Regions from separate parts of the Duganella dendranthematis genome, predicted to be linked through region 1. Evidence: riboswitches for the same ligand, from Rfam matches in the RefSeq annotation. Region 1 holds a riboswitch; each other region holds the start of a gene.
The links. Region 1 has a riboswitch for cobalamin ahead of HH213_RS19155 (TonB-dependent receptor). Riboswitches for the same ligand answer to the same signal wherever they lie in the genome.
Positions count from the first base shown of each region.

Region 2: another riboswitch for cobalamin. It lies ahead of HH213_RS17010 (TonB-dependent receptor); the one in region 1 lies ahead of HH213_RS19155 (TonB-dependent receptor).
Region 3: another riboswitch for cobalamin. It lies ahead of HH213_RS14830 (TonB-dependent receptor domain-containing protein); the one in region 1 lies ahead of HH213_RS19155 (TonB-dependent receptor).
Region 4: another riboswitch for cobalamin. It lies ahead of HH213_RS10000 (energy-coupling factor ABC transporter permease); the one in region 1 lies ahead of HH213_RS19155 (TonB-dependent receptor).

Region 1 is NZ_CP051684.1:4,183,415-4,191,155, reverse strand. It holds gene HH213_RS19185 (efflux RND transporter periplasmic adaptor subunit) at 1-570, shown strand, start outside; gene HH213_RS19180 (LysR family transcriptional regulator) at 563-1,462, shown strand; gene HH213_RS19175 (ester cyclase) at 1,422-1,904, opposite strand; gene HH213_RS19170 (SDR family oxidoreductase) at 2,007-2,753, opposite strand; gene HH213_RS19165 (hypothetical protein) at 2,754-3,086, opposite strand; gene HH213_RS19160 (thiol:disulfide interchange protein DsbA/DsbL) at 3,109-3,771, opposite strand; gene HH213_RS19155 (TonB-dependent receptor) at 3,880-5,850, opposite strand; cobalamin riboswitch at 5,920-6,090, opposite strand; gene HH213_RS19150 (DODA-type extradiol aromatic ring-opening family dioxygenase) at 6,201-7,007, shown strand; gene ylqF (ribosome biogenesis GTPase YlqF) at 7,093-7,741, opposite strand, start outside.
Region 2 is NZ_CP051684.1:3,721,751-3,729,491, reverse strand. It holds gene HH213_RS17020 (response regulator transcription factor) at 1-295, shown strand, start outside; gene HH213_RS17015 (PepSY-associated transmembrane domain-containing protein) at 298-1,764, opposite strand; gene HH213_RS17010 (TonB-dependent receptor) at 1,767-3,863, opposite strand; cobalamin riboswitch at 4,009-4,227, opposite strand; gene HH213_RS17005 (HoxN/HupN/NixA family nickel/cobalt transporter) at 4,325-5,116, shown strand; gene HH213_RS17000 (class I SAM-dependent methyltransferase) at 5,215-6,759, opposite strand; gene HH213_RS16995 (glycoside hydrolase family 9 protein) at 6,869-7,741, opposite strand, start outside.
Region 3 is NZ_CP051684.1:3,261,921-3,269,661, reverse strand. It holds rRNA gene HH213_RS14850 (16S ribosomal RNA) at 1-440, opposite strand, end outside; gene cobT (nicotinate-nucleotide--dimethylbenzimidazole phosphoribosyltransferase) at 795-1,820, shown strand; gene HH213_RS14840 (adenosylcobinamide-GDP ribazoletransferase) at 1,835-2,617, shown strand; gene HH213_RS14835 (histidine phosphatase family protein) at 2,614-3,147, shown strand; cobalamin riboswitch at 3,142-3,370, shown strand; gene HH213_RS14830 (TonB-dependent receptor domain-containing protein) at 3,444-5,300, shown strand; gene HH213_RS14825 (FecCD family ABC transporter permease) at 5,358-6,380, shown strand; gene HH213_RS14820 (ABC transporter ATP-binding protein) at 6,380-7,153, shown strand; gene cobO (cob(I)yrinic acid a,c-diamide adenosyltransferase) at 7,150-7,741, shown strand, end outside.
Region 4 is NZ_CP051684.1:2,175,836-2,183,576, reverse strand. It holds gene uvrA (excinuclease ABC subunit UvrA) at 1-596, opposite strand, end outside; gene cobA (uroporphyrinogen-III C-methyltransferase) at 723-1,442, opposite strand; cobalamin riboswitch at 1,526-1,713, shown strand; partial or broken gene HH213_RS10000 (energy-coupling factor ABC transporter permease) at 1,832-2,422, shown strand; gene HH213_RS09995 (energy-coupling factor ABC transporter substrate-binding protein) at 2,511-2,849, shown strand; gene cbiQ (cobalt ECF transporter T component CbiQ) at 2,839-3,573, shown strand; gene HH213_RS09985 (energy-coupling factor ABC transporter ATP-binding protein) at 3,570-4,436, shown strand; gene cobM (precorrin-4 C(11)-methyltransferase) at 4,433-5,218, shown strand; gene HH213_RS09975 (sirohydrochlorin chelatase) at 5,215-6,243, shown strand; gene HH213_RS09970 (precorrin-8X methylmutase) at 6,240-6,917, shown strand; gene HH213_RS09965 (cobalt-precorrin-5B (C(1))-methyltransferase) at 6,914-7,741, shown strand, end outside.

The DNA of each region.
Region 1 (7,741 bases):
GAAAAAGGCCGCCGCACCAACGAGGCTAAACGCCGCGCGGACCTCGACAGCTCGATCGTCTCGGCCGAAAGCAAGGAGACCGCGCAGGCGGCAGTCGGCACCGCGTCGGCGCAATACCAGGCCGCCGTTTCCGCGCGCGACCTGGCGCAGCTAAATGTGGAACGCACCGTGGTGCGGGCGCCGGTCACCGGCTACGTCACCAACCTGAATGTGTATGCGGGCGACTTCGCCGCCGTCGGCGCCGCCAAGCTGGCGCTGATCAACGCGTCGTCGTTCTACGTGGTAGGCTATTTCGAAGAGACCAAACTGCCGCTGCTGAAAGTGAACGACAAAGTGGAAATGCATATGATGAGCGGCCAGGCCGTGCTGCAAGGCCATATCGAAAGCATCGCGCGCGGCATTACCGACCGCGATGCGAACCTGGGCCGCGAACTGCTGGCCGATGTGAACCCGACCTTCAACTGGGTGCGGCTGGCACAGCGCGTGCCGGTGCGCATCCACATCGACGCCAAGCCGAAAGACCTCGACCTGGTGGCCGGCACCACCTGCACGGTGGTGATCCATGGATAGCCACCTGATACGCCTGTTCCTCGACGCCGCGCAGCTGGGCAGCTTTTCCGCTGCGGGCCGCAAGCAAGGCATGTCGCCGGCGGCGGCCAGCGCCAGCATCCAGCGCCTGGAAGCGTCGTTGCAGGTCAAGCTGTTCGAGCGCACCACGCGCCAGCTGCGGCTGACCGAGGAAGGCATTTTGTATCGCCACTTCAGCGAACAGGCGATGGCATTGATGGCGGAGGCGGAATCGAGCCTGCACTCGGGCACCGCCAGCGTGCGTGGCATGGTGAAAATTTCGGCGCCATCGGATCTGGGCCGCAATGTGCTGATGCCAATGCTGGACGCTTTCCGCGCGCAGTATCCGGAAGTGCAGTACGCGCTGACGCTGAGCGACAACACCTCGAACATGGTGCAGGACGATATCGACCTGGCGCTGCGCTACGGCCAACTGGCCGACAGCGAAATGGTGGCGCGCGTGCTGGCGCCAAGCCGGCGCGTGGTGTGCGCGGCGCCGTCGTTGATCGCACAAACCGGCGGCCCGGTCCTGCCGGAAGACTTGGCCGACCTGCCGACGCTGGTGCTGGTGACCGCGCTCGGCCCGATGCAGGACTGGCGCTATTGCAGCAACGACGACGCCGACGAGCGCCTGTCGGTACGCGTGCGCCGCACGCAGCAGAGCAACGACGGTGAGATTATCCGCAAGTGGGCGATTGCGGGTCAGGGCTACGCCTACAAATCGATCCTGGATATTTCCGACGACCTGCGCTGCGGACGGCTGGCGACGGTGCTGGACGAATATTTCACCGACAGCGCGCCGCTGAATATCCTCTACCACCGCAACCGCTATCAACCGCCGCGCATCGCCCTGCTCATTGCGTTTTTGATGCAGCGCTTTGCGGATCTGGCATGATGCCCATCTGCTGCAACAGCGTCAGGTTGTCTTCCAGATGCCAGTTCTCGGCGATGCGGCCATCCACCACGTGATACAGGTCGAAGGCCTGGAAGTCGATCGCCTGGCCCTTGCCTTGCACCTCGCCGAACTTGCCGGTGAAATGGCCGGTGAAGTGCAGCCGCACTGACACGAGGTCGCCATTCGGCACGACATGGGTAGCTTCCGCTTTCAGGTCCGGCACGGCGGCGCGAAATCCTTTTGAAGCTTGTAGCGGACCGTTGACGCCCTGCTCCCGGCCGGCCGGCAGCGTGCGGTCGATAAAGTCGGAGGACAGCGCTTGCCGCGCCAGCGCTGGGTCGCCGGTATTCCAGAAAGCCGCGTAGGTACGGGCGGCGTCGGTCACGGGGTCGGCGTGGGCCGCGCCAGCTGCCAGCAGGCTGGCAAAGATCAGAGCTTTCATGGTGCTTCCTTTCGTAGAGGGGATGCACCATTCTGCACGCGCACGCGCGGCCGGGGAATGCGGCCAGCGCTTGAAGCACTTTCAAGCTGTGATTGAAGATCGCTAGCGCGCGCCGGCCGCGTCGACGATGGCGCCGCTGACGTAGGAGGACTGTTCGCTGAGCAGCCACAGGATGGTTTCGGCGATTTCTTCCGGCTGGCCGCCGCGTCCCAGCGGCACGCTGGAGGCCAGCTTGTCGACGCGGTCCGCATCGCCGCCGCTGGCGTGGATCTCGGTGTAGATAATCCCCGGCCGCACGCAGTTGACGCGGATGCCTTCCGGGCCGACTTCCTTGGACAAGCCGAGCGTCAGCACATCCACCGCGCCTTTGGACGCGGCGTAGTCGACGTACACATTGCCACCGCCATGGCGCGACGCGCCGGACGAGACGTTGACGATGCCGCCGCCCTGTCCGCCGCGCGCGGTGGACATGCGCCGCACCGCCTCGCGGCTGCACAGGAAGTAGCTCAGGACATTGGTATTCAAAACGCGCTGCAGGCGCTCGGCCGACATATCGGCCAGCTTGCCCTGCTGTTCCAGCACGCCGGCGTTGTTGACCAGCGCCGTCAGCGGACCCAGTTGCGTGTCAGTGGTGGCGAACAGCCGCAGCACATCGGCCTCGATACCGACATCGGCCTGCACCGCGATGGCCTCGCCGCCCTCCGCCACGATCTGCGCGCGCAGGCGCTCGGCGGCATCAGCGTTGCTGACGTAGTTGATGCATACCGCATAACCGCGCCGGCTGGCCAACAGTGCGGTCGCGGCGCCGATGCCACGGCTGCTGCCGGTCACCAGGAGCACCGGCTTCATTTACTTCTCAGGGCTGAGGTGGGACATCGCATACGTCAGATGTTCCCACCAGTGATCGCGCGACTGCACGCTGCGCAGGCACTTTTTATCCAGCTCGGTCTTGAAGATCGGGTCGCGGCACTGCTTGGTGATCAGCGCATTGCGCTGGTTCTCGGCGTTCACCAGGGCCACGCCCATCCACAGGATCACGCCCAGGAACACAATCACCAGACTCCACGCCACGTGGTTGATGTAGGACCATTCAAACAAGGTCTCCAGCGCGGGCGAAGATTCCTTGTAAATCTTCATGACCTGCTGCTCGGCCTCTTCACGATCGTTGCGTGGAAATTTCATTGCCCTACCCGTCCTTCCTTGATTACTTTTTGCCGGCGCGTTCCTGCAGCGACTTCGCCACCAGGCTATCCATCACCGCAAACATCGCCGTATGTGCGGCCGCCGCCGAGGTCAGGCCATGGCCTGCCACGGCTGGCGAGGTGGTGTAACGGCCGTCGATGACCACTGCCGGCACACTATCGAGTTTATACTGATTTGCCACTTGCTGGCCGCGTTTCAGTTTCGTCTGCACGCCGAAGGAGTTGAAGGTCTCCAGGTACTTGGCCTTGTCCACGCCGTTCTTGACCACGAAGTCCAGCAAAGCCTGATCGGTGTTGAGGCGGTTGTGGTCGACGTGGATGGCGCGCAGGATTTTCTCATGCATGCCGTTGCCCAGCAGGTTCATCGACTCCAGCGTGTAGAACGCCTTGGCCTGCGGATCGTCGCCCATGTGCATGCGGCGGAACACGATCTTGTCGCTGTTCTTCTTGACCCACGCTGCCAGGTCCGGGTCCAGCGCGTTGCAGTGCGGGCAGTGGTACATGAAGAACTCCAGCACTTCAACTTTCTTGCCGGTGTCCGGCGCCGGGCCGTTGACCGAGTTGTAATCCAGGCCATCCTTGAAGTCGGCGGCGGATGCGCCGGCGGCAGCGGCCATAAAGGCGACGGTGGCAATCAGTGGACGCAGCAAATTGAGCAGACGCATAACTATCCTTCAAGTGTGAAATAAGTGGCAAACGCGGGGAGATTACCACTTTTCCAAGGCTTTGGCCGGGGTATTAAGCCAGCCTTAAGCCCTGCTTAGAACCGGGTTTTAAAACTCATAGCGGGCCGACAGTTTCAACTGGCGGCCATCGGCTGGATAAATCCCGCCCTTGCAGCTGAACGCCTGCGAGAAGTAATGCTTGTCCGCCAGGTTCTGGCCCGACACCGCCCACTCCCACTGGCCGAACTTGCGCGCATAGCGGGCGTCCAGCGTGGTGAACGACGGCATCTCGCCCGAGCAGCTGTTGTCGAAGTCCGAACCGTAGCGCTGCTTGTCCACCCACTGCGCGCCGACATCGGCGGTCTGGCCGCTGCCTGGGGTCCAGCTCAGGCGCGCGGTCAGCACGTTCTTCGGTACCAGCACCATTTCGCGGCCGTTGTTGGCGCCTTCGCGGAACTTGGCCTGCACGTGCTGATAGTGGCCATTGACGGTCCAGGCGGCGGCGATGCGCTGCTCAGCATCCAGCTCGAAGCCCTGGCGACGGGTCGGATCCAGGTTGGTGTTGGCGCCAAAGCCGTTCAATGTCGGATCGTAGAAGATCTCGTTGGTCAGGTTGTTGCGGAACACGCGCGCAGTGACTTTCTGCGTGGCGTTGGCGTAGCTGGCGCCGACTTCCGCATCATGCGACTGTTGCGCCGCCAGCGGCTTGTTGAACACCGGCGTGTAGGCATTTTCGTCCGAGTTGGCGACGCGGTAGCTCTGTCCCAGTTTGCCGTACACGGTCAGGTTCGATACCGGCATGTAGCTGGCTTGCAGCTCCCACGCGTTCAGGCCCTGCACCACGTTGTAGCCGGCGAAGGCCAGCGGGTCGACGAAGTCCTTGTCGAAGATTTCGCGGCGCACACCGGCCGAGATGCGACCTTCGTGTACTGGATCGAAGCGCAGTTCGTCGCGCAGGTAGATCGCCTTGGATTTCTGGTTGGCGTCAGCGGCCGAGTAGCCGGACTCCGTGGTGCGTTCCCATTTGATGAAATCGACGCCGGCCACCAGTTCATTGACCATGCCGTTGATCGCACCCAGCTTGCGCACGCGCGGCGAGAATTGCAGCTGCTTGCTGTCGTAGGTGGTGGTCGACGGGAAGCCGCCGAATACATAGGTCGATTCCACGGTCTTCTTGCGGTACGACAGATCGGCGGCGACATCATGGCCGAACAGGCGGTATTGGCCGGACACGGTCAGGCGGTCGCTGTCGAGCGAGCCGTTGTCGTCCGGGGTGTTGGTCTGACGCGGATTGGTCTTAAATTGCGCTTCGGTCAGCGAACCGGCAAAGCGCATGTCCTGGCGCGCGCCTTCGTAGCGGAAACCGATGCGGTCGAATTCATTGGCGTACCACTGCGCGCCGCCGCTAAAGTTGGTCTGCTTGAATTCATTGTTGTCGCGGTAGTTGTCGCTGCGCTGGTGGTCCAGTGTAGCGTCGGCGGCGAAGCCGTTCCAGGCCTGGGCGGCGGAGATGCGCGCCTCGCCCGCGTGGAACTGGCCGCCTTCGAGGAACACGCTGCCACGGCTGCTGTACTGGCCCGGACGCTTGGTGACGATGTTGATCACGCCGGCCGTGGCGCCGTCGCCGTACAACACGCTGGCGCCGCCGCGCAGGATTTCGATGCGCTCCACGGTGTCGATCGGGATGGTCGACAGAATGGCGTTGCTCAATTCATTTTCCGACAGGCGCACGCCGTCCACCACGATCACCATGTTCTGGCTGCTGTTGGTGCCGAAGCCGCGCAGATCGAGGCCGTAATCCGGGCTGCCGTCCAGGCTCTGGCGGCCGTACACGCCGCCGATCTTGCGGATCGCCGCGTTGACGTCGCTGGAGCCGGCGCGGCGGATCTCGTCGGCGCTGATGATGGTGGCGCCGATCGGCGCCAGCGACGGTTCGGCGTCGAAACGGGCGCCGGTGACGACAACCGACGTCAGGCCGGCGCCGGCGCCGGCATCGTCAGCCTGGGCGGCGAAGGGTACGGCGAAGCACAGGGAAACAGCGGCGGCCAGCAGGCGCGGGCGAAGTACGGAGGCGTTCATGGTTTATCATTTTCAAAAGAGACATCCGCCTGCGTCCCCGCAAGCTGGAAGTGTACGGAAGCCGCGCTGCGACCTCCCCCTGATCTGGCCGATATCCGGGCTGGCACGGCGATGACGCCGGCGTTACCGTTGCGGGGGCAGCACACCTTGGCCGGCGCTCGAAGGGCGACAGCGGCTTTGTGTTTCCCGTTTAACCTCACCTGCTTGCGCAAGGCGGGCACCAGAAGCCGGCATTATACGCCTGACAAGGCGCGCCATCGATCATTCAGGATTTCGATACGATCCATCTATATTTACCCCATTGATACGGGAGGCCGCCGTACTTATAGTGAAGGATGAAAGGAACTCCTATGACACTCCCTACTTATTTCCTGTCCCACGGCGGCGGCCCATGGCCCTTCATGATGGACCAGGTTGGCCATCTTTACGCCAAACTGGATGAGTCGCTGCGCGATATTCCGCGCCAGATCGGCGTCACGCCGAAAGCGCTGCTGGTGATTACCGCGCACTGGGAGGGCCGCGATTTCATGCTGTCGTCCTCGCCCAAGCCGCCGATGATTTACGACTACGGCGGTTTTCCGCCGCATACCTATGAAGTGCAGTACGCCGCGCCGGGATCGCCGGAGCTGGCGGCGCAGGTCAAGGAGCTGCTCGAAGCGGGCGGCCACACGGCGGTGCTGGATGACCAGCGTGGTTTCGACCACGGCACCTTCAGCGCGCTGTATCCGATTTATCCGAACGCCGATGTGCCGGTGGTGCAGCTGTCGCTGCGCTATGGCCTCGATCCGAAGGAGCATCTGGAGATCGGCCGCTTGCTGGCGCCGTTGCGCGACCAGGGTGTGCTGATTATCGGCAGCGGGCTGAGTTTTCACAATCTGCGCGCGTTCAATGCGGCCGGGGCGTCCGCTTCGCACGCGTTTGACGCGTGGCTACAGCAGACCATGGCGCTGCCGCCGCAGGAGCGGGCGGCGCAGTTGATGCAGTGGGAACAAGCGCCGGCTGCGCGCATGGCGCATCCGCGTGAAGAGCATCTGCTACCGTTGATGGTGGTGCTGGGCGCGGCGGAGCAGGAAGCCGCCGCCATGCCGTATCACGAGGATGCGTTTATGGGCGGCCTGGCCGTGAGCAGTTTCCGCTTCGGCCAGGCTGCGGCGTAAATTTCTGCACCGCACCCCGAACCGACGCGGGGTCTGACCCCGTACGGGGTCAGACCCCTGCTCTGCCCTGCGGGTTGGGTGCTAATTACGTACCGCGCTTGCCGTTGGCGGCGGCTTTGGCTTTTTCGGCGGCGATGGCGGCTTTTTCGGCGGCCTTCGCTGCCATTTCAGCGTCGTGCTGCTCCAGCCGCACGCGGCGCGTCTCCGGCGTCTCCAGCGAGATGCGGCCCAGGATGCCGCTGCGGTAGTCGCCCAGGAAGGTGTGCGACGCCTTCTCGTAATCCAGGTCGCCGCCCTTCTGCCGGAAGCCGCGCTTCATGCCGACGCCTTCCACCACGCCGATCGCGTCAAACGTTTCGATGTCTTTAAAGCCATAGCGCGCCACCAGCAGTTCCGGATAGTGCAGCAGCAGCTCGCCGGCCAGGAACTCCGCCACTTCTTCTTCAATCAGCGCATTCGAGCCGATCGCGTGGCTGGCTGCCAGCATCAGGCCATCGCTTGGCAGCGCGATCTTCGGCCACAGCATGCCGGGCGTATCGACCAGCACCGTGTTCTTGTCCAGGTACAGCTTCTGCTGCTGCTTGGTCACGGCCGGCTCGTCGCCCACCTTGGCCACGCGTTTTTTCAGCAGCGCGTTCATCAACGTCGACTTGCCGACGTTGGGGATCCCCATGATCATGATGCGCAGCGGCTTGGTCGGCACGCCGCGATGCGGCGCCAGCTGCTTGGCCAAG
Region 2 (7,741 bases), 460 kb from region 1:
GTGCAGCGAGCTGGCGCGGCAGGCCCATTTGCCGGGCCGTAACACGCTGACCACCCGCGAGGACGATGTGATGCAGCTGCTGGCCCAAGGCCTGTGCAACAAGTCGATCGGACGCCAGCTGGATATCGCCGCCGAAACGGTGAAGTTTCACGTCAAATCCATTATGGTCAAGCTCAATGCCAGCAGCCGCACCGAGGCCGCCAGCATCGCCATCTCGCAGGGGTTGACCGAGCATTTTGCGTTATCGCTGCCAAAGTGGAAAGCACCGGCCAGCCAGTCGCGCTGCCACGCCTAACCCTAGCGCCTGCGCAAGCGCCGCCAGCCCAGCACCATGCCGGCCAGCGTTGCCGTCCCGCCGAGCAGGCACAGTATGATGACCAGCACGTCCCATAGCGGCCGCGCGCGCAAGACGGCGGCGAAGTCCAGTTGATGCAGGCCGTTGAACAGCCAGCGGTTCCATTGGCTGTTGCGGTCGGAATAGCCAACCAGTTGGCCTTGGGCGGGGTCGATGTAGAACGTGGTGTCGTCGGCCAGCGCGAAGCGCCCGCGTAATACCGGCAGCACAGCGGTGTTGTGGTGGCTGTAGTGGTAGCTGTCTTCGCTGGTCAGCGTTTCCACGGATTGCAGTTGCGCGCCGGGACGCATGGCCTGGATGGCGTGCAGCAGGCGCGCTTGTGGGATCGGGCCTGCTGGCGCGCCGGTATGTGCGTCCAGCAGGCGCCGCTGCGTGCGCCCCAGCGTGCTCAGATAAAGCTGGCCATCAACACGCAGCCATGTCAGTTCCATTGCGCCGGGATGCTTCCGCACCGTGTAGGCTATTGAGATTGACAGGTCGTCGCGGGTCAGCGGGCCGCCGGCGAATGCGAGCCGGTCCTGCGCCGTGATGCCCGGCGATGACAGCCAGTCGAACGGTGTGACCGACAGCCAGCCGCTGAACAGCCATGTCATCATCAACGCGCCTACGCTCAGGCCCAGCCAGTGGTGCCATGCTTGCCAGCCGCGATATGGCGAGCGCCGGCCGCCGGCGTAACGGCGGCGCAGGCGCAGGCGCTGAATGCCCAGCGCCATGCCGAGCATCACCAGCAACAGCGCCGCGCCCGAAGTCCACATCACCACCTGTCGCCAGGGCTGGCCGTGCGTGCGCAAGGGCGTGAAGTAGATCCAGTGGATCACCGATCCGGCCCAGTTCCAGGCGCGTTCGCTGCGCGTGGTGTCGCGCACCAGTTCACCGGTGCGGCTGGAGATGTACAGCAGGCTGCCCGCCGCGTCGTCTGCTTGGACGCGGTACAGCGGGCGGTGATGTTGCAGGCTGCCGAAACTCCATTGGTCGATGTCGATCAGCTCCGCCGACAGTGCTTGCGCGCCGGGTGCGGCGTTGCGCGCGCTGGCCATCGCCAGTGCCGGCGTGACCTGCACCGGCTGGCCGGTATCGGCCCAGACGGATAGCCAATGGCCGTCGGCCTTGAAGTGGTAGGCCGGACGGCCGGCGACGGTGGTCATGCGCACTTCGGCCGGCAACGCCTCCGGCGCGGCGGCATCGGCGCGATTGGGATGCGCGGCGGCGTGCCACGCATCCCACGCGTTCAACCGCACCTGGCGCGCATCGATAGTCGGCAGCCACGCCATGCGTTCCTGCTCCGTCAGCGACGGATACGGCACATACATCATGACGATGCCGGAACCGAACCATAGCAGCACCAGCAAGCCAAGCACGATGCCCAGCCAGCGGTGCCACAGGTGCAGCTGACGCTTCCAGGAGCCCATGATCAGTAGCGCCACTGCACGGTCAACTCGGCATGGCGGCGATCGCCCAGCAGATACTGGCTGTCGCTGTACGAGGTGCTGGCATACAGCTTGTCGGTCAGGTTGCGCAGGTTAAGCTGCACCAGCACATTGCGGCTGTAGTTCCAGCCCAGCGACCCATCGAACGTCGTGTAGGCAGGTATTGTCTGGCTGTTGGCGTTGTCGATGAAACGTTCGCCGACATAGCGCACGCCGGCCGATGCGCGCCAACCGCGATAGCGGTAGTTAAGCCACAAGTTGGCCGACACCTTCGGCACGTCGGACGGTCGATTGCCGGCGCGCGACTGGTTGCCGCCTTCAAGCAGCTGGTCAAACTGCGCATCAGTGTAAGCAGCATTTGCTTCCAGACGCCAGGCCTGCGCCAGCGCGACGCTGGCCGTGACTTCCGCGCCGCGCGAAGTCTGCGAACCACCCTGCACCGACAGCGCCGGGTTGGTCGGATCGCGCGTGATGATGTCGTCCTTGCTGATGTGGTACAGCGCCGCCGTCCATTCGGCCTTGCCGCCGGCCAGCGATTGCTTGACGCCCGCCTCCACCTGGCGCGCGGATGTCAGCTTGTAGCGGCTATTGGCCAGATTGAGCGACAGCAAACTGGTGACCGGATCGCTGCCGGTGCTCACCTGGCCGTACAGCGAGGTGTCAGCCGCCAGCTTCCACGTCAGGCCGAGGCGCGCGGCGTTCGCTTGCAGCGTCGAGCTGAAGCCGGCCGCGCCCAGCAGGCTGACGCGATCAACCTTGTAACGGTCATGGCGCAGGCCGGCCAGCAACAGCAGGCTATCGTTGATGCTGTAGGCGTCTTCCACATAGAAGGCGGTGGTGACGGTGTGGGTCGAGAAGTTCGGCAGCAGCGGGTCCGGGCTATCGAATACGCCGGGATCGAAGCCGGTCGGCGCCACGGTGGACGAGCCGCCGTACGGCGAGTTATTCGTATGCAGGAAGTTGATCACGGCCGCTTCCCAGCCGGCCGCCACGCGATTGGCGCCGTTGTTCCAGCGCGCTTCCAGGCGGTTGCCGGTCTGTTCCTGATCGTGATGGATGGCGATATAGTCGCTGCGCTCGACCACATTGGCGCTGGCGTCGTAGTGATAGTACTCGGCATTGCGCCAGTTGCGGCGCGCCTTCATGTAGGCCAGCTCGTTGCTGATGGTGAGCGCCGGCGAATAGCGCCAGGTCAGGCGCGCCTGCGCCTTGTCGTCAACGAAGTGGATATCGGCGTCGCTGACATCGTAGTTCTGGTCGCGCAGCGCGCGCGACAAGCCACCATTCACCAGCGGCGTGCCGAAGTAGCGCTGCGGCTTTTGCTCCAGATGGTCGAGCTGCATATCCAGGTCGAGATCGGGCGTCAGCGCGTAATGCACGCTGGTCAGCAGCTTGCCGTGACGCGAGTCGCCACGGTCGATAAAGCCGTCGCTGTGGTCCGCATACGCGTCGATGCGGAAGGCGCCATGTTCGCCCAGCGCGCCGGTGCCGCCGACGCCGGCGCGTACCGCTTCGCCGCCGCCGATGCCGGCCATCGCTTCAAATGAACTGGTACGGCTAGGCGCCTTGCGCACCGCGTTGATGGTGGCGCCGGTGGTGCCGCTGCCGTACACCACCGATCCCGGACCGCGCAGCACTTCGATGTGGTCATAACCCCATGGGTCGGCCGGATACGTGGCGGTGCCGGAACCGACTTGCGGGCGCTGGCCGTTTTCCAGCAAGGCGATTGAGCCGTTGCCAGTGAAGCCGCGCGCCGAATAGGCCACGCCATTGCCGGGTGAGCTGATGTCGGTCAGGCCGGTGCTGCGGGTGACCGCATCCTTCACCAGCAGGTCGCCACGCGCCTGCATGGTGTCGGCGCTGAGGATGTCGACGCTCGCCGGCAGTTCCTGCGCCGTCAGATTGAGGCGGCTGGCGGTGCCGCTCTGGCGCGCCAGTCCCAGTGCGGGACTGGTGGACGTGCCCTGCACGGTGACGGTCTGCATCTCGTCGGCCTGTTGGGCAAAGGCGCCGGCGGCGCACAGCAGGGAAACAATAACGGCAATGGTGGTCGTACTGGCGGAGTGCCTGGAATCGGTCATGACAACATCTCTATGATGAATGGTTGGCGGAATCCGTCGCGCAGACGCAGGCGCGCACCAACACACACGCGGCAAAGCGTGCGATGGCAGTGATGCATACGGAGAGCGACGAACATCTAACAGGCAAAGCCACACCCCGGGCCTGGCGCATTAATCGTGACTGGCCGGTCTTCTGGCTGGCCTTCATCCTTCGCTGTCCTTGCCTTCCCGCGCGATGCGCAGTGGCGTTCGGTCAACGTCGTCAGGCTTACAGCAGCGGGGGCTGCGCCGGACTGGCGCACGATGCAAATCGTGCGCGTCACCGGCTTCCCGTTTCACCCCGCAGCTGACAAGCATGCAGGGCACCATTCACGTATGAAGCCGAATTCTACCCGAATGCCCTTGCCGTTGTCATGGCATCCAAGCGCCAGGACCGGATCAGCTCTATAATTAACGCAACTAACTTGCATTAAGGATTGTATATGAACGAAGCACTTCCGACAATCGAACTGGCCTTGCTGCTTGGTTTGCGCCATGGCCTGGCGCCCGATCACCTGGCCGCCATCGACGGTTTGACCATGCGCGCGCAGCCGGCCAGCGCGCCGTGGATGGGCGGTCTGTTCGCGCTGGGCCACGGCCTGACCGTGCTGCTGATCGTGGCGCTGGCCGATCTGGCATCAGTCTGGCTACAGCCGGATTCCAGTTTTCTGCATGCGATGGACTGGCTGGAATGGCTGCCGGGGATTTTATTATTGGCGCTGGCGGCGCTGAATGCGCGCACCTTGCTGCGGCCCATGCAGGCGCGCAGCGTCAATTCCATCGGCGCGCGGTTGCTGGCGCCATTGACGGCGGTGCGGCCGTTGACCGCGTTCGGCATCGGCATGCTGTTTGCGCTAGGCGTGGAGAGTATCCTGCAGTCGCTGGCCTGGGGTTACGCCGCCACCCAGTTGGGTGGCGGCAGCTGGAGCGCATTGCAGGTGGCCGGCGCGTTTGTGCTGGGGATGGCGTTCACCGATGCGCTGGATGGTTACGCCACCGCGCGCATCTCGGTCACCGCCGGCCAGCAGGCGATACAGCAATTCCGCCACCGCATCGGCTGGCCGATTATCGTGCTGTGCACCGTCAGCGGCTTGCAGTTGTTGATGTCGAAGGTCTGCGTCCGCTGCCAAGTGGCCGAGGACGGGCTGGAACTACTGGGCGTCGGCATGGTGACACTGACCCTGGCGCTTTATGCCTTCGCGTGGACGCGCGGCGCGCGGCCGTCAGCGGAATAGCGAGAAGTCCGGCAACGCGGCGATCCAGTCGAGGAGGCCCTGGTTGCCGGAGGCGCGGGCCGATATGAAGATCAGGCACAGGCCAACGCGACCTCGCTTCACAGCACTTGCAGCGTGCGCCACAGCGGCAGGCCGATCGTGAGGAAGCCTTTGGCGTGGATCTCCAGAAGCGCCAGATTTTCCTGCTCCGATTGCAGCGTGACGCCATCTTTTTGCAAGCGCCGTCCGCTCGGCGCCATGATCTGCCAGGCCACCCCCGCCAGGCTTTCCGGCGTCAATTCGGCCTGCTGATGAATCGCCGCCAGGAACAACCGTTCCAGGAAGTTGGCCGCGATGCCATTGCTGAGCAAGGGCGCGCATAACGCCTGGTGTTCGTCGCCATATCGGGTCTGCGCCGCCAGCGCGGCGTTCAGGCGCGCGGCGGCGGTGTGATCGGCGCTGTCCGGCACAGGGAAGTAAAACACCGCCTGGTTGGAGGCCGATAGCAAGGCCGCCACCTGCGCCAGCGCGTGGATATTCTGTCCCGCCAGCGCCGGCAATTGCTGGAGTTCGGCCAGCGTATGCGGGCGTTGCGCCAGCGTGTCGAATACGACGTTGTATAGCGCCTCGTGGCCATTCACTTCGCCGAGCGTCAATTTCATCTTGGCCGATGCGGCGGGGCGCGGCACGGTCAGCGCCAGGCCAACTTGCGCCAGCAGTTCGCTCTGGCGGCGCGCGCCGATGTGCTGGGCGCCGCGCACGAAGACGTCCTTGCGGAAGCTGGTGTTGAGCAGGTAGTCCTTCAGCGTTTCGCGCATTTCCGGATGGGGCAGGCGCTCGATCAGCTGCCGCTGCTCGTCGTTAAGGAACACCATCGGATAGGCGTAGGCCAGGTCGGCCGGGCCGGCAAACGTCATCTTGGCGTCCGCCAGGTCGCGCGCGACGTCGGCATGAAACAGCGGCTGCCAGTGCTTGTGCAGATACTCGTGCACCAGATAGTGCGGGCTGGCGGTTTTCAGGCTGTCCAGCCGGACTTTGAGTCCGGGATTGGCGCTCAGGTAGCCGGCTTTGACGGCCTCCAGCTGGCCGACAAATTCGGTCGCGCCCTTGATCTGCACATCGCTGCGGTTGGGGAAGGCGTCGGCATATTCCACCAGCAGCCGCTGCAAGGGCAAGGCCGGCGCCCAGCCCGGCATGGCGTTGTAGCTCAGGTAGACCACGCCGCCCGGCTTCAGGTAGCGGCCGATGAAGTCGACGATGTGCCGGCGGTTCTCCGCTGTCACCCAGCTGTAGATGCCGTGCAGCGTGATGAAGTCGAACTGCGGCAGCGCGGCCTTGGCCTGGCCGTGGGCCAGTTCTTCGAAGCTGTTTTCCAGCAGCGTCAGGTTGGACAGCTGCGCCTGTTTTGCCAGCGCGCTGGCGCCGGCCACGTGGGCCGGGTTGAAGTCGGCCGCGTAGAACTGGCCGTTGGGATGGCTGGCGGCCACCAGCTGGGCGGTCAGGCCGCGGCCGAAGCCCAGTTCAAAATAGGTGAAGGGCTGCTGCAAATCGACCGGCTCAATGCCGTTCAGCAGGCACACGAAGTTGAGCCAGGCGGGGCTTTGTTCGCGGTAAAAGCCCGAGGTGTATTCAATGTCCGAAACGTAGCCAGAAGTCCAATCCATGCGCTGTCCTTTTCCCGGGTTCGAATGCCGATGCAGCCTCCATCATACTGAATTTTGCCAAAAAGTCATTAGAACTCCGCCAACAGGAACCCGGTCGCTGGCGCGGAGATTACGGAGCGGCCGGCGTCAGCGCCTGCAGGCCGGCCGACACATACACCAGCGGCGCATTCCAGTTGATGGCGATTTCGTTGCTGGCGTAGGAGCAGGCGTGGTCCAGGTATGAACGCGCCGGCAGTGCCGACGGATACGGCTGCGGACAGCCCTGCTGGTCCTGCTGGCCCGGCTGCGGACCGCCCACCAGCCAGCCCGGCACCGGCGCGGCGATGCCGTCGGCCACCGACGGCCGGTGGTGCGGATGCAGCGCCGAACGCGTGCCGTAGCCGGTGACGAAGGACAGCTCGACAGCATTCCGGCCCAACACATAATCCAGCCCGGACTGGGCAGCGTCCAGGTAGGCGCGCTTGCCGTTCACGCGGTAGGCGTGCAGCAGCACCATGGCCTGGTTCAGCACCACGGCGTTACTGCCCCACACATAATCCTTTTTTTGCAGCGTGATGCCGTATGGCGATTGCTGCCAGGCGGCGGCCAGCTGCTGCGCCAGGCCGTCGACGCGGCTGGCGATCAGCGCCTGGTCGGCGGCGGCACCCAGCGTCGTGCGGTGGCGCGCCAGCGACAGCCAGGCCAGGCCGCGCACGTCGCTCCACGCGGACACGGTCATGGCCTGCTCGGGCGCGTGCAGCGCCTGGTAGTAGGCATTGTCGCCGGTGGTGATGTACAGCTCGGCGGCGGCCCACGCCTGCTCGTCGCTGACGTCGTTGTCGGCGTATTCGCCGGTGGCGACGTCGGCCGGCTGGCGGTAGTAGTCGCGCGGATGGACCTGGGCCCAGCGCCACGCCTGCTGCGCAGCGCTGCGCATGCGCGTGGCCAGCGCCGCATCGTATGGTGCGTAGACGCGGCTGGCGGTGGCCATGACGGCGGCGAA
Region 3 (7,741 bases), 920 kb from region 1:
CCTGACAAAAGAGCTTTACAACCCGAAGGCCTTCTTCACTCACGCGGCATTGCTGGATCAGGCTTGCGCCCATTGTCCAAAATTCCCCACTGCTGCCTCCCGTAGGAGTCTGGACCGTGTCTCAGTTCCAGTGTGGCTGGTCGTCCTCTCAGACCAGCTACTGATCGATGCCTTGGTAGGCTTTTACCCTACCAACTAGCTAATCAGATATCGGCCGCTCCAGGAGCATGAGGTCTTGCGAGCCCCCACTTTCATCCTTAGATCGTATGCGGTATTAGCGTAACTTTCGCTACGTTATCCCCCACTCCAGGGTACGTTCCGATATATTACTCACCCGTTCGCCACTCGCCACCAGAGCAAGCTCCGTGCTGCCGTTCGACTTGCATGTGTAAGGCATGCCGCCAGCGTTCAATCTGAGCCAGGATCAAACTCTTTAGTTTAATCTCTGTTTGTGACCACTGCTGGTCACTGGTTCGCTCTTCTCAAAAATACTGACAGTATTTCTACTGAATATTTCTTTGTTGAGCATTTAATGCTTTTTGTTGCAGCACCAAATGCCCACACTTATCGACTGTAAATTTTTAAAGATCATTCTGTACTGCGTGCTAACAAAGCGTTTTGTTTGTCAGCGAAGAGGCAAGATTATGAGGCGTTTCGTACATCTCGTCAAGCTCTTCTTTTCCTCACTCAACGCTGCATTTGCATGTGTTGTTTCGTGAGGGACAGAATCATAACAAGGGCCGGCCAGTCTGGCAAGGGTAGAATACGAAATTCTTCGATTCATATGCAGCCTCATGTCCATCTCCCCTACTCATAACGAAGCACTCGCCGCCCAACTCGACCGCGCTATTAATAACAAGACCAAGCCGCTGGGCAGCCTGGGCGTGCTGGAGGCACTGGCCAGGCAAATCGGCCTGATCCAGAACACCCGCGACATCGCACTGACCAAGCCTTCTATATTGGTGTTCGCCGCCGACCACGGTGTGGTGGCAGAAGGCATCTCCGCCTACCCGCAGGACGTGACCTGGCAAATGGTCGAGAACTTCCTGGCGCGCGGCGCCGCCATCAATGTGTTTGCCACCCAGAACCATTGCGAGCTGCGCGTCATCGACGCCGGCGTCAATCACGACTTCGGCCCACGCGACGGCCTGACCGACCGCAAGCTGGCGCACGGCACCCGCAACTTCGCCAACGAACCGGCGATGAGCCGCGATCTGTGCCAGACCGCGCTGGCGGCCGGCATGGCGCTGGCGTCAGAACTGGAAGGCAATGTGGTCGGCTTCGGCGAAATGGGCATCGGTAACACCACCGCCGCCGCTGCGCTGATGCACAAGTTGACCGGCATCCCGGTAGCGCAATGCGTCGGCGCCGGCACCGGCCTGTCGGCCGACGGCATCCTGCATAAACAACGCGTGATCGAGGCGGCAGTCGACAGGCACGCTCACGCCACCGAGGCGCTAGACGTGTTGGCCACTTTCGGCGGGCTGGAAATCGCCATGATGGCCGGCGCCATGCTGAAGGCGGCGGAACTGCGCAAGATCCTGCTGATCGACGGCTTTATCGTCACCAGCGCGCTGCTGGTCGCCGCCCGCATGCATCCCGCGATCCTGGACTACTGCGTGTTCGCCCACTGCTCCGACGAAAACGGCCACAAACAAATGCTCGACGCGCTGGGCGCCAAACCGCTGCTGAACCTCGGCCTGCGCCTCGGCGAAGGCACCGGCTGCGCGCTGGCGCTGCCGCTGCTGCACGCCGCCGTCAACTTCCTGAACCAGATGGCCACCTTCGAGTCGGCCCAGGTCAGCGAAAAGTCCGAGTAAGGCCGATACACAGCATGCACCAGCTACGCCTGTTCTTCACCGCGCTGCAGTTCTTTACCCGCCTGCCGATTCCACGCTGGGTGGGTTTCGATCCTGCGTGGCTCAACCAGGCCTCGCGCTATTTCCCGCTGGTTGGCCTGGTGGTGGCGCTGATCACTGGCGCGGCGTACGCGGTGGCTGCGTGGTTCCTGCCGGCCCCGGTGGCGGTGGTCATCTCCACCGCCGTCGGCATCTATGCCACCGGTGCCTTCCACGAAGACGGCTTTGCCGATATGTGCGACGGCTTCGGTGGCGGCATGACGCCGGAGCGCGTGCTGGAGATCATGAAGGATTCGCGCATCGGCGCGTATGGCGCCATCGGCACTATTTGCATGCTGGGCCTCAAGCTGGTGACGCTGTCCATGCTGCCGCCGCTGGCCGTCATCGGTGCGTTACTGGTGGCGCATCCCCTTTCGCGCCTGATGGCGACCTCGCTGATCTGGCGTCTCGACTACGCGCGCGCCGAAGGCAAGGCCAAGCCGCTGGCGCAAAAAATGCGCGGCACCGAATTCCTGATCGCCGCCATCACGTCCATCGTGGCGGCGCTGGTAGTCATTGAGTTGCGCTGGCTGCCGCCGGCCGCGCTGGTCAGCGGCGTGATTGTCGCCGCCATCGCCACCTGGTGGCTGGCGCGCAAATGCGTGCGCCGCATCGGTGGCTACACGGGCGACTGCCTCGGCGCAGTCCAGCAAGTCACTGAAGTTATGTTCTACCTGTGCGCGCTGGCCAGCTTCCAGCATGGCGCGCTGCCGGTATGAAGCTGATATTGGTCCGCCACCCGCAGCCGCTGGTGGCGCCGGGCTTCTGCTACGGCAGCACCGACCTCGCCATCGCGCCGGGCCAGCTGGAACAGACACTGGCCGCGCTCCAGCTGCCAGCCGGCCTGCCTATCTACTCAAGTCCCCTGCGCCGCTGCGCCGAACTGGCCGCGCGCCTGACGCCCACGCCACACTACGACAGCCGCCTGGTGGAGATGCACTTCGGCGCATGGGAGATGCAGCCATGGGACAGCATCCCGCGCGCCGACATCGACGCCTGGGCCGCCGACATGGTCCACTACCATCCCGGCGGCGGCGAAAGCGTGCTGCAAATGGCCGAACGGATCAGCGCCTTCTATAGAGACGTGCAGCGCCAGCACGCCCAGGCCATCATCATCTGCCACGCCGGCGCCATGCGTTTGCTGAGCGCCTGCCACGCCGGACTTCCCCCTGCGGCGATGGGGCTGCAAGCCGCGCAAGCCGCCCATCAAATTGCTTACGGCGCCACGTTGACCCTGAACCCCGTATAATGTCCGGGTTTTGGTGCTCGCGTGCCTGTCCAGGCGCGCAGTTAAACGGGAAACACGAAGCGATACAAAAACGCTAACGTGTGCTGCCCCCGCAACGGTAAACAAGTGTCGCAATCTTTGTTCAGCGCGACAAACCTCCTCCAGCAACCACTGTGCTACGGCATGGGAAGGTGAGGCGGTGCCACTTGTCAGCCCGGATACCGGCCAAACCAGGTGGAAGCGACGTCAATGCCGCGCTTCTGTTCACAATTGGCCCACGGGGACGTCGGCCAGTTGGCATTAATAGAAAACATATCATGACCCTTCGTATTTCCCGTCCTGCGACCCTGACGTCGCTGGCATTCGCCATGGCCGCCTGCTATGCGCACGCTGAACCAGTTACCGCCACCGACGCCGTTGTCGTCACCGCCACCCGCACGCCACAGCCGCTGGCCAACGTCATCAGCGACACCATCACCATCGGCCCTGAGCAGATCGCCGCAGCCGGCGCCGGTTCTATCGTCGACCTGCTGCAACGCCAGCGCGGCATCGAGATCGCCCGCAACGGCGGGGCCGGCACCGCATCCAGCGTCTACATCCGCGGCGCCAACAGCAATCAGAACATCGTACTGGTCGACGGCGTGCGTATCGGCTCCTCGACCACCGGCGCCGCTAACTGGAGCGCGATTCCGCTGACCGCCATCGACCATATCGAAATCGTCTACGGCCCACTGAGCTCCCTGTACGGCGCCGACGCCATCGGCGGCGTGATCCAGATCTTCACCAAGAAAGGCCAAGGCGCGCCGACACTGACGGCCTTCGCAGGCTACGGCAGCGACAAGACGCGCGAAGCCGACGCCACGCTGTCCGGCGCCACCGGCGGTGAGCATAGCTTCACCTACGCCATCAGCGCGGGTAAGGAAAAATCGGACGGCTTCTCGGCCACGCGTCCAGGCATCACCTCGTACAACGCGGACCGCGACGGCTACGACAAGGAAAACGTTTCCGGCCAGTTCGGCGTGCAGATCGCCCCAGGCTACGAAACCGGCGCGCTGTTCTTGCACAGCAAACTCGAATCGCAGTACGACAGCGGCGCTTCCGCCTACGATGTGCGCAGCAAGGCAGAATTGGAAACCGCCGCCGTCTATGGCAAGGCCAAGTTCCTGCCGAACGTCGACACCCTGCTGCAATATTCGGAAAGCCGGGACAAGGGCCAAAACTGGAGCAGCGCCGCCGCAGCCGGTTACTCGCGCATCGACACCAAGCAGACCGACATCACGCTGCAAAACGACGTGCGCATCGGCGCCGACGTGCTGCAACTGCTGTACGATCACCGCAAGGAAGAAGTATCGACCAACGGCGACACTGCGCTGAACCGCGACCGCACCACCAACGCGTGGGCCGCTTCCTACAACGCGCGCCGTGGCGCCAGCCTGCTGAACGCCAGCATCCGCCGCGATAACTCGGTGTACGGCTCGAAAAACACCGGCTCGATCGGCTACGGCTACGACATCACCTCGCAGCTGCGCGCCACCGCCAGCTACGGCACCAGCTTCCGCGCGCCGACCTACAACGAGTTGTATTACTCGGGCTACGGCAATCCAGCCAACAAGCCGGAACAGGGCAAGAATGCGGAACTCGGCCTGCGCTGGGATGACGGCGTCAATGCAGTCAGCGCCAGCTACTATCACAACCGGTTGACCGACCTGCTGGTCAGCACCACACCTTGCCCCTACGCCGGCTACAAATCCAGCTGCGTCTACAACGTCAACGAGGCGCTGCTGGAAGGCGTGACCATCGCCGGCGCGACCCGCGTGGCGGGCGTCAACCTGGCCGCCAACCTTGACCTGCAAGATCCAAAGGACGAGACCAGCGGCAAGCGCCTGGCGCGTCGCGCCAAAAAGCACGGCAACGTGACCGCCGACTACAGCATCGGCGCGCTGAAGACCGGCGTGGAGCTGGAATTCTCCGGCGACCGCTTTGACGATGCGGCCAACAAGAATCGCCTGGGCGGCTACGGTCTGGTGAATCTGTACGCCACCTACAGCTTCACGCGTGACTGGTCGGCGCTGGTCCGCTGGAACAACATCGGCGACAAGCAATACGATCTGGCGCGCTTCTACGTCACACCGGGTTCCAAGGTGTTTGCCGGACTGCGTTACGGCTACAAATAATGGTGTAACCTGCCGGGGTTGAATTCCCGTCCCGGCAGTTCTTTTTGAAAGCAGTGCATGCATTCTTTCTCCCGCAATCTGCAACAGCGCGCCGCCATCACCATGGCCGGCCTGCTGCTGTTCGCGTTTGCCGGCCTGATTTTTTCGGGCATGACCGGTTCGGTCCCTATTCCGTTTTCCGATATTCCCGCAGCGCTCAATGAGCTGCTGCATGGCCAGACCGCCTCGCTGGCGGCCACGCTGCTCGACCTGCGCCTTAGCCGCGCGGTGTCCGCTTTCGTCACCGGCGCCGCGCTCTCGCTGGCCGGCGCGATGATGCAGGCGCTGTTGCGCAACCCGCTGGCCGATCCCTATGTCCTTGGCTTGTCCGCCGGCGCCTCGGTCGGCGCGCTGGCCGCGCTGCTGTTCATGTGCGCCGCCTGGATGGTGGATGCCGCCGCATTCGGCGGCGCCGTCGCCGTCTCGATGATGCTGTATGTGCTGGCCCGGCGCGACCTGCGCGGCGGCACGGCGGCGGAAGGCGGCACCGCGCTGCTGCTGTTGACCGGCGCGATTCTGTCCTCCGCCTGCATGGCGATGGTGACGCTGATGCTGTCCATCGCGCCGGAGAGCCGCCTGCGCGGCATGGTGTTCTGGATCATCGGCGACCTGTCTGGCACGCAGATGCGCTGGATGCCATGGGTGGTGCTGATCGCCTCCCTGGCCTTCGCCCTGCGCAACGCGCGCGCCATGAACGTGATGGCGCTGCACGCGGAAGCCGCCGCCACGCTGGGCATCCGCGTCGGCGCGCTGCGCAAAGGCCTGTTCTTCGTCTCCGGCCTACTGACCGCCAGCGCCGTCACCAGCGCCGGCAGCATCGGCTTCGTTGGCCTGATCGTGCCGCACGCCTGCCGCTTTGCGGTCGGTCCCGATCACCGCATATTGATCCCGGCCGCCACCATCGGCGGCGGCACCTTCCTGATGCTGGCCGATACCTTGGCCCGCACCGCCATCGCGCCGCAGCAGCTGCCGGTCGGCGTGGTGACCGCGCTGATCGGCGCGCCGGTGTTCCTGTACCAACTGCACCGCCTGCGCAAATGATGATCAGCACCCACCAACTTTCACTGAGCGCCGGCCAGCGCCAGCTGGTCAAGGATCTCGACTGGCAGGTGCGCGAAGGCGAATGCTGGAGCATTATCGGCCGCAATGGCGCCGGCAAGAGCACCTTGATGCGCGCGCTGGCGGGGCTGCGTCCGCCGGAAGCCGGTCACGTGTCGCTAAACGGCCGTCCGCTGGCCGAATGGCCGCTGGAAGAACTAGCGCGCCAGCGCGCCTTCCTGGCGCAGAGCCGCAGCGACGCCTTTTCCTACAGCGTGATCGAAACTGTATTGTCGGCGCGCCATCCGTATCACGGCAACCGCTACTGGGAAGATAGCGACGATCACGCCATCGCCATCCAATCGCTGGAAGCGATGGAAGTTGCCGAACTGAAGTCGCGCGACGTGCGTACGCTGTCCGGCGGCGAACGCCAGCGGGTAGCGATTGCCGCCATGCTGGCGCAGGACACGCCGCTGCTGCTGCTGGACGAACCGGCCAACGCGCTCGATCTGGCGCACCAGGTCAGCGTAATGAGCATCCTCGCGCGCCTGTGCCGCGAACAAGGCAAGACCGCCGTCATGATCGGTCATGACCTGACGCTGGCGCACAGCGTTTCCACCCACGCGCTGCTGCTGAAGGGTGACGGCCGCTGGCTGTCCGGCACACGAGAAGATGTGATGCAGGCCGGCCTGCTCGGCGACTATCTCGGCCACCCTATCGAAGCTATCCAGCACGGCAAGCGCACGATATTCATCCCCAAAGAGGAAACCCAATGAGCGACGACATCAACGAACGCCATCGCGTGCGCATGGAACGCAAGAAGGCGATCATCGACGCCAAAATCGCCGCCGCCGACAAACAGATCGGCATCATCATCGTCAACACCGGCAACGGCAAGGGAAAAAGCTCCAGCGCCTTCGGCATGGCCATCCGCGCCATGGGCCACGGCATGAAGGTCGGCGTGGTGCAGTTCATCAAAGGCGCTTTGCAGACTGGCGAGGAACGCTTCCTGCGCCGCTTCCCGGAGGAGATCAGCTTTCACGCCATGGGCGAAGGCTACACCTGGGAGACGCAGAACCGCGAACGCGATATCGACAAGGCGCTGCTGGCGTGGGAACAGGCGAAACTATTCCTCGCCGATCCCGAAATCGGCCTGGTGGTGTTCGATGAGCTGAACATCGCCCTCAAATACAAATACCTGGACGTCGATACCGTCATCAACGACCTGCTGGCGCGTCCAGCATTACAGCACGTGGTCATCACCGGCCGTGGCGCGCCACCGGAACTCATCGAGATCGCCGACACCGTCACCGAAATGGCAGTGGTGAAGCACGCCTTCAAGGCAGGCATCGGCGCGCAGGCGG
Region 4 (7,741 bases), 2.0 Mb from region 1:
TTCAGCTTCGGCAGGTCGTCCACTTCGTAGATCTTGGCGTCGTGGGTGCCGCTCTGCACGCGGAAGCGCACGAAGCCCTGCGCCTGCATCGCTTCAAACAGGTCGGAGTGCTCGCCCTTGCGGTTGGCCACCACCGGCGCCAGGATCATCAACTTGGTGTCGGCCGGCAGGGCCAGCACCGCGTCGACCATCTGCGACACGGTTTGCGCGGCCAGCGCCTGGTCCGGGTGGTTGATGCAATAAGGCGTGCCGACGCGCGCGTACAGCAGACGCAGATAATCGTGGATCTCGGTCACGGTGCCGACCGTCGAACGCGGGTTATGCGAGGTGGCCTTCTGCTCGATCGAGATCGCCGGCGACAGGCCCTCGATCAGGTCCACATCCGGCTTTTCCATCAGTTGCAGGAACTGGCGGGCGTAGGCCGACAGCGATTCCACATAGCGGCGCTGGCCCTCGGCGTACAGCGTGTCGAACGCCAGCGAGGATTTGCCGGAACCGGACAAGCCGGTAATCACAATCAGCTTGTTGCGAGGCAGGTCAAGATTGATGTTTTTCAGGTTGTGCGTGCGTGCGCCGCGGATGCGGATCTGTTCCATGGGATTTTTGGCCTTTAGAGTCAACCCGTCACTATAGCCGGGTTTGATTACTTGCGCCGGGCGCGCGCTGGTTCGTGCGTGCGCAGGCTAACACTGTACATAATACCAGTATTCTCTTGCGCCGTTTCAACTTGCCTGATGCGAACGTTGCTGCAGCGCTTCGCCGATCATCACCAGCACCGGACCCTGCGCGGCATCCAGCCCGTTGGCCAGACCGTCCAGCGTCAGGCGCAGGATGCGCTGGTCAGCGCGGCTGCAATTTTCCACCACCACCACCGGTAGATCGGGCCGGCGGCCCTCGGCCAGCAGACGCGCGGCGGTCGCGGCTGCTTCCCGGCCACCCATGTATTGCACCAGAGTATCGGTTTCCGGCAGCGCGGGATGGTCCGGCTCGTCCGGTGCGGTGCTGGAGGTGAAGAAGGCGACGCTGCGGGCCACGCCGCGGCGGGTCAGCGGCTGTTTGGTGACGGCGGCGGCGGCCAGCGCGGTGGTGATGCCGGGCACGATTTCGACTTCGATGCCTTCCGCTTCCAGCGCGCGCAACTCTTCGTCGGCGCGCCCGAACAGCATCGGGTCACCGCCCTTGAGACGCACCACCAGTTGATATTGCCGCGCGCATTCCACCAGTTGCTGGTTGATCAGCGTTTGCGCGGTCGAGCGCTGGCCGGAGCGCTTGCCGACCGAAATCAGCGTGGCCTGCGCACACAGGGCCAGCATTTCAGGCGTGACCAGTGCGTCGTACAGCACCACGTCGGCCTGCGCCAGCAGACGCGCACCGCGCACGGTGATCAGGTCATCCGCTCCCGGCCCTGCTCCGATCAAATAGACTTTCCCCAGCGCTGCCATACATTCCCTTTTTGACGATTCAGGATGAATGATACCGGCTGCGGGGCGGTTTGGGTTTAGCTTGGCACGCGTCCGGCGGCTAGTGTAAGATGCGACCCTTGGGTGCGCCATTTGTTGTAAAGGCGTTAAACGGGAAACCGGTGTAAATCCGGTGCAGCCCCCGCTGCTGTAAGCCAGACGACTCCGTCTACACGTCACTGCCGTCACACGCGGGAAGACACGGAGAAGGATGAAGGCGAGCCAGAATACCGGCCCAAAAAGTCCAGCACCATTCCCCGGGGTCACGGGAAGCCGCTGTCGACCCCGGCCGCCTGTCCCACGCCCCTCGTCGACCGTCCTCTCTGCTCCCGCCTTGGTGTCCATCCAGCCCATTCGACGGGAGGTTTCGAATGCACATCATGGAAGGCTTTTTGCCGCCAGCGCACGCGCTCGGCTGGGCAGCCGTTTCCTTACCTTTTCTGGCCTGGGGCCTGCGCGCCATCGGCCGCGACCTGCAGGCGCATCCCGAACGCCGCATGCTGCTTGGCGTGGCGGCGGCGTTCGCGTTTCTGCTGTCCGCGCTCAAGCTGCCGTCGGTGACGGGCAGCTGTTCGCATCCGACCGGGGTGGGCCTCGGCGCGGCGCTGTTTGGCCCGGTGGCGATGGTGCCGGTAGGCTTTGTGGTGCTGTTGTTCCAGGCGCTGTTGATGGCGCACGGCGGCCTGACCACACTCGGCGCCAATGTGTTTTCGATGGCGATTGTGGGGCCGTTCGTGTCGTACGGCGTGCTGCGCGCGGTGGCGGCGATGGGCTTTTCACGCTCGGTGGCGGTGTTCATGGCGGCCAGCCTGGGCGATCTGGCGACGTATGTGACCACGTCGGTACAACTGGCGCTGGCGTTTCCGGCGGCGGTGGGCGGGTTTAGCGTGTCGTTCTTCAAATTTGCCGGCATCTTTGCGTTGACGCAGGTGCCGATCGCCATCAGCGAAGGTTTGCTGACGGTGCTGGTGGTGAACGCCATGGTGCGTTTCAACGCGCACGAACTGCGTTCGCTGCCGGTGATGATGCTGGGCGCCCGGAAGGGGGCGCATGAAGGCCCGTACGGTGCTGGTATGGCTGGCCATCGTGGCGCTAACGGTGCTGCCTTTGTGGCTGGTAAGCGCGCCGCCGGCCAATCCGGGCGGGGAAGCGCCGGCGCTGTTTGCCGGTGCGGACGACCGCGCGCAGCGCGCCATCGGCGATATCGCACCGGGCTACAAGCCGTGGTTTGCGCCGGTATTCGAACCGGCCAGTGATGAAATCGCGTCGCTGCTGTTCGCGCTGCAAGCTGCCATCGGCGCGGGCGTGATCGGCTTCTGGCTCGGCCTCTCCGTCGCCCGCGAACGCGTTTCGAAGGCCGCATCGGCGCAGGATCAACGTGCTGATTGAATCGTCGGCTTACGCCAGCCGCTGGCGCGATGTGGCGCCTGCGGCCAAGGCGCTGTTTGCGCTGGCGGGCTTTGTCGCGGCGTGGCTGGCGCGCAGTCCGGTCGCATTCGCCGTGCTGACGGCCATGCTGGTGCTGGCCGCGCTGCTCGGCGCGCGCGTGCAGCTGCGCAGCTACATCGCGGTCGCGCTGCCGCCGCTCGGCTTCCTGCTGCTGTCCTGCCTGACAATGCTGTTTGGCCCGGACGCTAACGGCCATTGGAACCTCACGACCACCATGCTGCCGACCATCGAGCATTTGGCGCTGCGCTCGTTCGCCATGCTGGCCGCCATGCTCGGCCTCGTGCTGACCACTCCATTGCCTGACCTGCTCGCGCTGCTGCGCAAGCTGCGCACACCGGAACTGCTGCTCGATCTGATGGTCCTGTGCTACCGCATGCTGTTCGTCATGCGCCAGGCGTGGGACGAAAGCATCACCGCGCAAACCGCGCGTCTCGGCTATCGCAACTGGCGCCAGGCCTGGCGCTCCACCGGGCTGCTGGCCGGCCAGATGGCGATTCAGGTATGGCAACGCGCCGCCGCCCTGCAAACTGCCGCGGATGCCCGCGTCTACCAAGGCACGTTGCGCTTCCTGCCCGCTGCCTATCCGCAAGCTGGCCGCCAAATTACCTTTTCCGTGTTGGCTGGCGCGCTGATGCTGGCCATCGCCTTGGGAGACCGCCTGTGAGCGCGCCGCTGCTGGAACTGCGAGCCGTCAGCCACGTTTACCCCGACGGCAGCGCGGGCCTGGACGACTGCACGCTGACGCTGCACCGAGGCCGCCGCTACGCCCTGCTGGGCACCAATGGCGCCGGCAAGACCACCGTGCTGCAACATCTGAACGGCCTGCTGCGTCCCACCGCTGGCACGCTGCGCCAGAGAGGCCAACCGTTCGACTACAGCCGCAAAGGCCTGACCGCGCTGCGCACCCGCGTCGGCCTGGTGTTCCAGAACCCGGACCGCCAGCTGTTCTCCGCGCTGGTGGAAGAAGACGTCTCTTTTGGCCCGCTCAATCTTGGCCTCCACGAGTACGAAGTGCGCCACCGCGTCGCCACCGCACTGGATGCGGTAGGCCTGCGCAGCCACGCGCGCCGCGCCGTCCACCAACTGAGTTTCGGCCAGAAAAAACGCGTCTGCATCGCCGGCGTGCTGGCGATGGAACCCGACGTGCTGCTGCTGGACGAGCCGATGGCAGGCCTCGACGCCCCCATGCAAACCGAATTGACAGCACTGCTGGACCGTCTGGCCGCACGCGGCGTCACCATCCTGCTGTCCACCCACGACATCGACTTCGCGCTGCGCTGGGCCGACGACATCCACGTGATGGCGGCCGGCCGCTGCATCGCCTCCGGCCCCGCGCAGCAACTAGCCGCGCAGACCGACGTGCTGCAAGCGGCCGGCCAGCGTCCACCGGCCGCACTGGCGCTGCACGCGGAACTGGTGGCCCTCGGCGTGCTGCCGCCAGGCCCGGCGCCCCGCAGCGTCGACGCCCTGCTCGATACCTTAAGCACGCTGCGCGCACTCAAACAATCAGGAGTAATCACTGCATGACCACCCTTGGAAAAATCTGGTTCGTCGGCGCCGGTCCCGGCGACCCGGAACTCATCACCGTCAAAGGTCAGAAGCTGCTGTCGCAGGCTGGCGCGGTGCTGTTTGCAGGATCGCTCGTCGACCACGCCGTCACGCTGTACGCACCGCCCGGCTGCGCCATCCGCGACTCCAAGGACATGACGCTGGAAGACATGACCGCATGGTTGATCGATCAGGCCAGCCGGCACGCCACCGTGGTGCGCTTGCAGACCGGCGACCCGGCGCTGTACGGCGCGCTGATCGAACTGGCGCGTCCACTGACCGACGCCGGCATCGAATGGTCGGTGGTGCCGGGCGTATCGTCGGCGATGGCGTCGATGGCCGCCGCCGGCGAATCCATGACGCTGCCCGAAGTGACGCAAACCGTCATCCTCACCCGCGTGGAAGGTCGCACGCCGATGCCGGAGGGCGAAGACCTCGCCAGCCTGGCAGCGCACCGCACCACCATCTGTATCTTCCTGTCGATCACTCTGATGCACAAGGTGGAAACCGCATTGCGCGCCGCCGGCTGGGCCGAGGATGCGCCGATGCTGGTGGTGCACAAGGCCAGCTGGCCTGGCGAACAAAAAATCGTCCGCGGCACGCTGGCCGATATCAAACAGAAGTGCCGGGAGGCCGGCATTGCGAGCCAGGCGATGATCGTCGCCAGTCCGACGCTGGGCGCGCTGCACTGGGAAACCCTGGCGCGCTCCAAGTTGTATGACCCTACATTTACCCATCGTTTCAGAAAGGCGAGCGCATGAACCAAGTTTCCAAGGACACGATCCTGATTGTCGGCCACGGTTCCCGCGAGGACTCCGGTAACCAGGAGATTCGTGAATTCACGGAGCAGTGGCGCGCGCGGCGTCCGGATTGGCGCATTGAGTTGTGCTTCATCGAGTTTGCGCCGCCGGAGATGAATGCCGCCTTGCTGAGCGCCGCGCGCAGTTCGCGCCGCGTGCTGGTGGTGCCGCTGATCCTGAACGCGGCCGGTCACGTGAAGATGGAGATTCCGGAAGCGATCGAGCAGGCGCGCCTGGCTTGCCCGCAAACCGAGATTCTGCTGGCGCCGCACCTGACCGCGTGCGATCCGATCCTGGCGATCCTCAAGCGCCGTCTGCGCAAGGCCATGAACGCGCTGGACATGCCGGATCCAACCACCACCGGCGTGGTGGTGCTGGGCCGTGGCTCGTCCGACCGTGGCGCCAATGGCGAAATGGCCAAGATGGCGCGCTGGTTGCTGGAAGAAGGCGATCATGAACTGGTTGACCTGGCGTTCACCGGCATTACCTGGCCGCGCCTGGAGAAGGTGGTGCAGCGCCACGTGCTGCTGGGTATGCGCCAGATTGTGGTGCTGCCGTATTACCTGTACACCGGCACGCTGATGCAGCGCATTCACCGTCAGGTGGAACATCTGCGCGGGCAGTATCCGCAGGTGCGCTTTGCTTGCAGTGAGCATTTCGGCTTTGAGAAAGAGATCTTTGAGTTGATGGACCAGCGAGTGGAAGATCTGCGCGCCGGCGTGCCGGATAGCCGCCTGCCTTGCGATGGTTGTACCTACCGCGTCATCGCCCATGACCTGGGTCACGGCCACTCGCACGCGCATACGCACGATCATGCACCGCATGACCACGCGTCAGGCCAGGAGCACGCACACGAGGATCACGCCCATGCACACGGCGACCACGCGCATGACCACGACCACGATCATGCGCATCATGACCATGCACATGACCATGATCATGGCCACGATCACCCACACGCCAAGCCTGAAAGCCATCCAGCATGAGCACCGTGAACACCGTCACCGAGCAGCTAACGCGCGCCGGCCAGGTTATTGAGCACGACAGCTTCGCCATCATCGACGCCGAAGTCGGCCCGCACACGTACACCGAAGGTCAATGGCCCATCGTGCGGCGCATGATCCACGCCAACGCCGATTTCGATTTCAACGGCCTGACCGACTTCCATGCAGACGCAGTGGAAGCTGGCGTCCAGGCTATGCTAAAAGGCGGCACACCAGTCGTTGCCGACGTTGAAATGATCTGCTCCGGCCTGTCGCAACCGCGCCTCGGCCACTTCGACATGAAGCCCCACCAGTTCATCAGCGACCCGGATGTCATCGAAACCGCCAAGGCCGAAGACACCACGCGCGCCGTGCAGGCGATGCGCAAGGCGCACCGTCTCGGCCTGCTGGACAACGCCATCATCGGCATCGGCAACGCCCCTACCGCTTTGATCGAAGTGGTACGCCTGATCCGCGAAGAAGGCGTGAAGCCCGCGCTGGTGGTCGGCATGCCGGTGGGCTTCGTCTCCGCCGCCGAATCCAAAGACCTGATGGCCGAACTGACCGACGTGCCGTGGATCGTCATCCGTGGCCGCAAAGGTGGCTCCACGCTGGTGGTGGCAACGCTGCACGCGCTGCTGTCGCTGGCCGAAGCACGCCAGAAGGCCACGCCATGAAGGAAAAAACGGCTGCCGAACGTGGCACCCGTACCGGTTTCACCACCGGCGCCTGTTCTGCCGCTGCGGCGCGCGCGGCGGTGCTGGGACTCGTCCATGGCAAGGTGCCGGAAGAAATCGAAAGCCTGCTGCCCAACGGCAGCCGGGTGACGTTCGCCATCCATGACGGCAGCTGCGGCGATGGCCGCGCGCACGCCATGGTCGTCAAGTTTGCCGGCGACGATCCCGATTGTACCGACGGCGCGCACATGACAGTCGATCTGCGCCTGCTGCCCGGTGAAGCCGGCGTGGTCTCGTACGTGGCCGGCGATGGCGTCGGCACCGTCACCATGAAAGGCCTCGGCCTGGAGGTGGGCGGTCCGGCCATCAATCCAGTCCCGCGCAAAAACATCGCCGACAACTTGCGCGAAGCCGCGCCGGCGCTGCTGGCGGAACACGGCATCGAAGTCACCATCAGCGTACCGGACGGCCAGGTGATGGCCAAGAAAACCACCAATGCCCGCTTGGGCATTTTGGGTGGCATCAGCATCCTCGGCACCACCGGCATCGTCAAGCCGTATTCCACCGCCGCCTGGCGCGCGAGTGTGGTGCAGGGTGTGCAGGTGGCCGCCACCGCCGGCTACAACCTGGTCGCACTGACTACGGGAGGACGCACCGAAACCTTCGCCATGACCACGCTGCGCGCCGAACGTCCCGAACTGCCGTCCGCCTGCTTTGTGCAGATGGGCGACTTCCTGCGCTATGCGCTCGATGAAGTGGTCGCGCAAGGCATCGAGCTGGTGGTGATGGCGGTCATGGTTGGCAAACTAACCAAGATCGCGCAG